DNA from 4 places in the Cedecea sp. Ae19-4 genome. Region 3 is predicted to be linked to each of the others. Evidence: predicted binding sites of a transcription regulator. Region 3 holds the regulator's gene; each other region holds the start of a gene.
What was found. The regulator CRP, encoded in region 3, controls carbon source genes, mostly activating them, when cyclic AMP is high. The targets are predictions, from matches to a motif close to ATGTGANNNNNNTCACAT.
Positions count from the first base shown of each region.

Region 1 (2,205 bases), on a different contig from region 3:
CCCGATGCCGTATGAGCGATCGGTTTTAAATTAATTTCGCACAGGGTTTCTCACTATTTATTTATTAAAAACAAACAGGTGAGAAATTTATATTTTCTTTTCTCGGGACGTGTTTATTCCTGCTGAGAAATATGCCAGAAGGCATCAGCGAATAAACAGGTACCAGCAGTGACGTAACTCAGCGAGGCGCACGGAAGCGGGCTGCGGCATAGCGCGCAGACGAACCTACGGCGTAACGGCTGAATCAGGCTACGAAGGGTCGACTTTGAGGGTCTTCGCCATCAGAGAAGCTGCAACGACGCTCCAGCTGGCCGGTGACAGGACTGACACGCCAGTTAGTGATGCGTTGATTCAACTCGCTGATTTTCGAAGAGAAAATTGAGTTTGACTGTTTTTTGCGTGCGGACAACACCCGATCGCGGGGCGGCCGGACACGCAGCGTTGATGTCACTGTTTTGACACCAGGAAAAAGGGTAGATTTGAAGTTCATAACACACCTCGGGACCGTGAAAACCCTGGTCGAGGTGGGACAACACGAGAGCATCAGGCTCCGGCGAGACACACCAAAACGAAGAAGTGATCACAATCGATTTCATGTTTACTTTCCCGAACCGCCATTAAGGCCATGTTCGGGCAGCTACTAAATTCAGTATCCATTAGTCTCTTATGTCAGGTTAGGAAAGGCCGCAACTTCGGCCCGTGAAATCTACCCATGGGCAGTACTATTGTCAACCCGCGAGTGGAAATTAAATGTGTTCGTTTATATTTCAGTGAGGGAATATTGAGGGAGGAGAACAAAGGGTATTTTTTATCTCACTCCCTGAGTTGTGTTTTTTTCTAACTTGTAAACGGCCTGGGGGATCGCCGTCATTCCCTGATACCCGGTGTTCTCGTTACTGACCCTCACCCTAACCCTCTCCCTGGAAGGGAGAGGGAACAAATTGAGTACTTCTGGAAGGGAGAGGGAACAGATTACGTATTGTTCTGACCTGTAGTTTTCTCCCTCGCCCCTTTGGGGAGAGGGGCGGGGTGAGGGGAGGATTTGTGCCCGATTCTTGTTTAGACGAGAGATATCGTCACCATTAATATTTTCCTTAAACTAAATCAAAACTTGCGGGCAAAGCCGGTTTTTGCCCCTCGCGCTTTGATTTGAAACAAAATTTAACGCTTATAGCGGTTCATCTGCTGCGTTAGTGTGATAAAAATCACACTAAGACGGCAGTGGAACTGCGGTCGACAACCCGTTTTTGTTTCAGTTGAAAGTTAGGTCGAACGTTATGGATGCGAAACCAACTCGCAGCCCCGGCGGTAAAATTGCGCTGTGGCTGTTCTATGCTTTTTGTTTGTACATCGTTTGGGCGATGGTGCGTTATTTTTGGGTCGTCAGTGGGGTAACCAGCGGCGATTTAGGCACCTTTAGCGGTAAACTCCTCGGGGCGCTGATGGGGTTGCTGGTGTTAGGTTCCGTCGCGGCGGTGCTGGGCTGGATAGCATGGTACACAAGGCCGCGTGCTTATCCTGTTCGCGCCAGAGAAAACCGGCTGCGTTGAAACCAGATTGCCCGATGAGCCACCTGCTTTTGCGTGGCTCAGGCTGTATACCTTCCCGCTGTAAAACTTCCGCTGAAGCCAGCCTATTTATTTCATGCTCTTTCCCGGCATCATTTAATTTTCCTCTGCACTGCAATACTATTTATTCCTCATTAAAAAGAGGGTTTATCGTATTTATATAACTGTGCGTAAAGTCACGTTTGTTATTTTTCGAACTGTCTACACTGCGGGAAGATTTATGGGGAAAACTATGCACATTTATATTGTTCGAATCATAACGTTTGTTCGCACTATGTTGCCGATGTTCGGCAGCAGGGCGCGCGTTTGGTTGAATAATAGCTGCTGGTTTAATAGCGTGAGCGAACTGGAAAAAGACGACGCCGTTTATTCTGATTCGCTGGATAATGTTTGTGCCGTAAATTGGTCCCGGCTCTGGTGCAGCGCCGGTGTTCTATATCATTCACTTCGCTATTCGCATTCTCCGTCCTTAAAAAAGGAACATACTGCTCTGCGTCCGCGCCGTCTGGCCGTTCGCAAACGCTATGAACTTTCGTTCCTGTGCCGTATTTCCAGCCTGCATCAGCTGATGATGTGTCTTCACGCCGGCGGTGATGCCGGAGACGCCGCGATGCTGGCCCATGTTTGCCCCCAAAGC
Region 1 covers NZ_JBCHWG010000001.1:2,067,735-2,069,939, reverse strand. The annotation lists gene drpB (cell division protein DrpB) at 1,278-1,550, shown strand; gene AAIE02_RS09815 (hypothetical protein) at 2,038-2,190, opposite strand.
Region 1: drpB (cell division protein DrpB) is a predicted target of CRP. The motif match lies at 1,194-1,211, and genes of this name have one in related genera.

Region 2 (2,205 bases), on a different contig from region 3:
CTATACAGAGGACCTGCCAGTAAGCTTTACAGGTTGAATCGTTGATCGGTATTTCCCTTCTCCCTTTTAGGGAGAAGGTGGTTGCCCAGGTGAACAATAAATAACGCCCATGTATGATGCTCCGCAGACCATCAGACTCCTGTGGAGAGCACGTCATTGACAGCACAAACGGGCGATATACTTTTTAACGGCCAGCGCTTTGCGGCCTTCTTCTTTGATATGGACGGCACCATTCTGACCTCCATTCGCGTGGCAGAACGCATCTGGGGTGAGTGGGCCGTGCGTCACGGCATCGATCCGGTAGCTTTCCTGCCCACCATTCACGGCGTGCGCGCGGTGGAGACGATTGCCCGCCAGAATCTACCGGGCGTGGATGCCGAAGCCGAAGCACAGCGGATTACCGAAGCTGAAATCGCCGATGTGAATGGCGTGGAAGCCATCGGCGGCGCGCGAGAGTTTTTGCAGGCGCTGCCGATGGATCGCTGGGCCATTGTTACTTCCGCCCCAAAAGCGCTGGCGCTGCGCCGCATTCAGGCCGCCGGTTTGCCTGAACCCAAAGTTATTATTGCGGCGGAAGACGTCCGTCTCGGTAAGCCCGCCCCGGAGGGCTACCTGCTGGCGGCGGAAAAATTGGGCGTAAACGCGGCCGACTGCCTGGTGTTTGAGGATGCCCTGGCGGGTGTACAAGCCGGTGAAGCGGCAGGCGCAAAAATCTTTGTCATTTCCGGCACCAACGCTCACCACGCCGGGGAGCTCTCTCGTTATACCGGCGCGGAAAATTACGATGCCCTGCGAGTTGAGGCCGACGGCTCGGGTATTCTCTTGCAGCTAAGCTAATTATTCAGGCTCTCTTTTGTGGCAGAGCCTATTCAAGGTGATTGACAGATTCCCGGCCGATGAGTGCCGGGTTATCTCTTTCATTCTCATGGGTAATTAAAAATATTACTCTACTTTGTAAATAAATAATTCATACTTTTCATGATGGCTAATATTTGATTTGCAGAACGTTCATGTATTTTTCTTTTAAAGGTTTTTGATGTTTTTTATTTATTTACCAGAATCCTCAGAAGCTATTTTTTTATTTTCCGCATTACATCGCCCCATCCCTGGCGCCAACCGCTAAGAACTAAAAGGTGCGTCACGTTATGCGTAACATCCTTCTGTAACAGCCTTTAAGTGTGATTTTCATCACAATTATGGGCAGGTAAAAGCCTTTAAATAGCGCTGAGTTTTACCCGCTGACTATTGAGGTATTGATGAAAATTAACACTGAATCCTGTGTGATCTCAGGCAAGCAAACCGTTTCCGTTAGCCATCAGGAAATTGAGTGGAATAATAAAGGGACGTTGCTGAAGATTTCCCGGGGAGGCATTTGCGGGTCCGATTTGCATTATTATCAGGAAGGGAAGGTCGGCAACTTTGCCGTAAAAGCCCCAATGATTTTAGGCCATGAAGTTATTGGCACGGTAGTGCATACCGATTCTCCTGAATTACATGAAGGACAGACGGTCGCTATTAATCCATCCAAACCTTGTGGCCATTGTAAATATTGCCTTAGCCAGGAAGAAAATCAATGCACAACCATGCGCTTCTTCGGCAGCGCAATGTACTTCCCACACGTTGACGGCGGCTTTACCCGGTTTAAAACCGTCGACAGCGCGCAGTGCGTTCCCTATCCCGCTGAAGCGGATGAAAAAGTGATGGTGTTTGCCGAGCCGCTGGCGGTGGCCATCCACGCCGCGCACGAGGCGGGAGATCTGCAGGGCAAGCGCGTGTTTATCTCCGGCGTAGGGCCGATTGGCTGCCTGATCGCCAGCGCGGTAAAAACGCTGGGAGCGGCAGAAATTGTCTGCGCCGATGTCAGCCCGCGCTCGCTTTCGCTGGCCGCGCAGATGGGCGCCGACACGCTGGTGAACCCGCTGCACGATAGCCTGGACGGCAGGAAAGAGGAAAAAGGCTACTTCGATATCAGCTTTGAAGCCTCCGGTCACCCTTCGTCAGTAACCACCTGCCTGGAAGTGACCCGCGCCAAAGGCACCATGGTGCAGGTAGGAATGGGCGGCGCAGTGCCGGAATTCCCCATGATGATGCTCATCGCCAAAGAGATTTCGCTGAAAGGCTCTTTCCGCTTCACCACGGAGTTCAATACGGCCGTTTCCTGGCTGGCTAACAAGGTGATTAACCCGCTGCCGTTGCTGAGCGCAG
Region 2 covers NZ_JBCHWG010000002.1:86,745-88,949, reverse strand. The annotation lists gene AAIE02_RS13275 (HAD-IA family hydrolase) at 157-837, shown strand; gene idnD (L-idonate 5-dehydrogenase) at 1,257-2,205, shown strand, end outside.
Region 2: idnD (L-idonate 5-dehydrogenase) is a predicted target of CRP. The motif match lies at 1,177-1,194, and genes of this name have one in related genera.

Region 3 (2,205 bases):
TGGTGGTACCGGGCGGGAAAATGGGGCTGGCGATGGAGCTGATCATGGCCCCGCTGGTGCAGCGGCTGGCGGAAGGCAGGAAAATTGCCTGATGGCGTAAGGGCGGTCTGTATACCGCCCTTTTCTACTTAGGCTTCAATAATTTCGTAGCTGTGGCTAATCTCTGCGGCTTTCTCCAGCATCAACGTCACCGAGCAATATTTCTCTGCGGTCAGCTCAACGGCGCGGGCAACCGCACTTTCTTTCAGCTCTTTCCCGGTCACAACAAAATGCAAATGAATGCGGGTAAACAGACGAGGTGCTTCTTCACGACGTTCGGAAGTCAGTTTCACCTCACAATTCGTCACATCATGGCGGCCTTTTTGCAGAATCGACACCACGTCAATTGAGCTACAACCGCCCGCGGCCATCAGCAGCATTTCCATCGGGCTTGGCGCTTTATCCCCGGAGTTCCCGTCCATCAGAACTTGGTGGCCAGAAGCGGATTCGCCGAGGAAGGTCATGCCTTCCACCCATTTAACACGTGCCTGCATTTTACCTACTCCCGTAATAAAAATTTCTTTCAGATTACGCGTCTACGTGAAAACTGGCAACGTAAGGCGATCCAGGTCATGCTGAAACGAGACAATACAAGACACTAACCAAAAGCTATGCTAAAACAATCCGGATGCTGCTGCGATACAGAGACGTTTATGCCGTAAGCAGAGGAAACGACTAATTACAGGCCGCAGGGTTAACCTGCCCGCCAGCTCCCAGGGCTTGGGAAAATTTCACGATTGCAACGCCAGACAAGAGGTTCCGCGTCTTGTCTTTGGTAGCCAGTTTATAACAGAGGATAACCGCGCATGGTGCTTGGCAAACCGCAAACAGACCCGACTCTCGAATGGTTCTTGTCTCATTGCCACATTCATAAGTATCCGTCGAAGAGCACGCTGATTCACCAGGGTGAAAAGGCGGAGACGCTGTACTACATCGTCAAAGGCTCCGTAGCTGTTCTGATTAAAGATGAAGAAGGCAAGGAGATGATCCTTTCTTATCTGAATCAGGGTGATTTCATTGGTGAATTAGGTTTGTTCGAAGAAGGCCAGGAGCGTAGCGCCTGGGTTCGCGCCAAGTCAGCCTGTGAAGTAGCTGAAATTTCCTATAAAAAATTCCGTCAGCTGATTCAGGTCAACCCGGACATCCTGATGCGCCTTTCTTCCCAGATGGCGCGCCGCCTGCAGGTAACTTCTGAGAAAGTAGGCAACCTCGCCTTCCTCGACGTGACCGGCCGCATTGCTCAGACGCTGCTGAACCTGGCTAAACAGCCGGATGCCATGACCCACCCGGACGGGATGCAAATCAAAATCACCCGCCAGGAAATCGGTCAGATCGTGGGCTGCTCCCGCGAAACCGTTGGCCGTATTCTGAAAATGCTGGAAGATCAGAACCTCATTTCCGCCCACGGTAAAACGATTGTCGTTTACGGCACCCGTTAATTAGCCCTTATAAAGGCGTGTCGCTTCGGTAACACGCCTTTTTTGTCTCTACAATTCAGGCTATGTGGAAGAGATTAATTTACCACCCGGAAGTTAACTACGCGCTGCGGCAAACGCTGGTGCTGTGTCTTCCCGTGGCTGTCGGCCTGCTGCTTGGCAACCTGCAAAACGGTCTGCTCTTCTCGTTAGTTCCCGCCTGCTGCAACATTGCCGGGCTGGACACGCCGCACAAGCGCTTCTTCAAACGATTGATCATCGGCGGCAGCCTGTTCGCTCTCAGCAGCCTTATCCTGCAGCTTCTGCTGCTTTACACCCACATCCCGCTCCCGGCGATATTGATCGTCATGGCTCTGCTGCTCGGCGTGACGGCAGAAATCAGCTCACTTCACGCCCGTCTGCTGCCCGCATCGCTGATCGCCGCTATTTTTACGCTCAGCATGGCCGGGAATATGCCGATCTGGAAGCCCATGGTACTCTATATCTTCGGCACCATCTGGTACGGCGCCTTCAACTGGTTCTGGTTCCGGCTATGGCGTGAACAACCGCTCAGGGAGTCGCTCAGCCTGCTGTACCGCCAGTTGGCAGATTACTGCGAAGCAAAGTACAGCCTGCTGACCCAGCATACCGACCCGGAAAAAGCGCTGCCGCCGCTGCTGGCCCGCCAGCAAAAAGCCGTCGACCTGATCACTACCTGCTACCAGCAGCTGCATATGCTATCGGCCAACCA
Region 3 covers NZ_JBCHWG010000004.1:97,316-99,520, reverse strand. The annotation lists gene AAIE02_RS21495 (phosphoribulokinase) at 1-92, shown strand, start outside; gene AAIE02_RS21490 (OsmC family protein) at 129-533, opposite strand; gene crp (cAMP-activated global transcriptional regulator CRP) at 846-1,478, shown strand; gene AAIE02_RS21480 (YccS/YhfK family putative transporter) at 1,541-2,205, shown strand, end outside.

Region 4 (2,205 bases), on a different contig from region 3:
GTTTACCGCCGCCGCCTTACTGGGTGCCGCGGCCATAGCGCTGCCCGCCAGCGCTAACGATTATCCGCTTCCCGCTGCTAACAGCCGCCTGATCGGCAAAAACCTGTTCCATCAGGTTGAAAACGACGGCGGTTCGCTGGAGGCCATTGCCAAAAAGTACAACGTCGGTTTCCTGGCGTTGCTGCAGGCCAACCCGGGCGTGGATCCTTATGTGCCCCGCGCCGGGAGCGTGCTGACCATCCCGCGCCAGATGCTGCTGCCGGACGTCCCACGCGAGGGCATCGTGATTAACCTCGCCGAACTGCGTCTGTACTATTTCCCGGCAGGGAAAAACAGCGTCACCGTTTATCCGATTGGCATTGGCCAGCTGGGCGGAGACACGCTGACCCCGACGATGGTGACCAAAATTTCCGACAAACGGGCCAACCCGACCTGGACACCAACGGCCAATATTCGGGCGCGTTACCTGGCGCAGGGCATTAAGCTCCCGGCCGTGGTTCCTGCGGGGCCGGATAACCCGATGGGGCACCACGCGATTCGCCTGGCAGCGTTCGGCGGCGTTTACCTGCTGCACGGCACCAACGCCGACTTCGGCATCGGTATGCGCGTCAGCTCCGGCTGTATCCGCCTGCGCGACGGCGATATCAAAGCGCTGTTCAACACGGTTCCGGTCGGCACTTCAGTGCGCATCATCAACACGCCAATCAAAGCGTCCGTTGAGCCGGATGGCTCCCGCCTGGTTGAAGTTCACCAGCCGCTGTCCAAAGCGATTGATGATGACCCGAAAGTTCTGCCGATTGTGCTAAACGAGCAGATGACGCAGTTCCGCAACGCACCTAAAACCGATGCGCAGGTGATGGAACAGGCCATGGAGCACCGTTCCGGGATGCCGGTCAACGTCAATGCCCATGCGACTGACCAGCCGAACAACGAAATCTGAGTTCAGGTTTTATGCGTAAAAAAAGGCCCTGTCGATAGACAGGGCCTTTTGCTTGCAGTGGCATATAACGAATAAGGTCAAACGTATTGAGGGTTAACGTCTGGCTTATTTATAGATGACGGCAGTACCGTGCAGGGTGTTCGGACCGTTAACGGAGGTAATACGGAACGATTTAGCGCCCATTGCATCGGCCTTCGCGGCCAACTGTTCTTCCAGGGAAGAGAGGTTGCTGCCCGCATTGGCGCTGATGGTGCCAACTTTTTGCTGACCAGCAGGGGTAGCAGAAACTTCAACCGCCGCAAAGCTTGCAAATGAGAGTGAGCTAATCACAGCGGCAGCGAACAGAGTAGTTAAGGTTTTCATGATTCAGGTCCTAAGCAGGTGAACGTTAGGTCGTTAAACTTAATTAGTTAACGATCGATAATTAAATCATAATCGTGATCCACATCACACGTCAACATATTTTAATAACGACCGTTAATTAATTAAAAAAAGCGCTATTTTTCATTGTGATAAGAAATAATTATTTTTCATAACGTGGCACTGGCTACCGCCGCCGATTATTTTTATAATAAGTGTTCACTAATTAGACAGAGGTTAAACGGCAGGTATGGCAACCGAGACTTTAAGTTGCAGCAAAAAAAGCCGTGGCCGTCCAAAAGTGTTTGACAGGGAAGCAGCACTCGACAAGGCCATGACACTCTTCTGGCAGCATGGCTATGAAGCAACATCCATGGCGCATCTGGTAGAAGCCACCGGGGCAAAGGCCCCAACGCTCTACGCGGAGTTCATCAACAAAGAAGGCCTGTTCCGCGCGGTGCTGGATCGCTATATCGCGCGCTTTGCGGCAAAGCACGAGGCCTGCCTGTTCTGTGAAGAGCAGACCATGGAAGCCGCGCTGGAGAACTATCTTTCCGCGGTCGCACAATGTTTTACCGACAAGAGCACGCCCGCTGGTTGCTTTATCATTTGCACCTCATCCGTGCTGGCCGCGTCGTCGGAAGACATCGCCGCAACGATAAAAGCCCGCCATGCCGTGCAGGAACAAACTCTGGTGCGTTTCCTTGAAATGCGCCAGCAAAAAGGCGAGATCCCGGCGGAACGTAACATTCGCTGCCTGGCAAAATACCTGTGCTGCATCATTCAGGGGATGTCGGTCAGCGCGCGCGAGAACGCCAGCTATGAAGAGTTAATGCAGATTGTGAAAACCACGGTGATGTTGATGCCGCAGTTGAAGAAGATCTGATCCAAGGCGGCCAATGGCC
Region 4 covers NZ_JBCHWG010000001.1:935,585-937,789, reverse strand. The annotation lists gene ldtC (L,D-transpeptidase LdtC) at 1-940, shown strand, start outside; gene bhsA (multiple stress resistance protein BhsA) at 1,046-1,303, opposite strand; gene AAIE02_RS04445 (TetR/AcrR family transcriptional regulator) at 1,551-2,186, shown strand.
Region 4: bhsA (multiple stress resistance protein BhsA) is a predicted target of CRP. The motif match lies at 1,376-1,393, and genes of this name have one in related genera.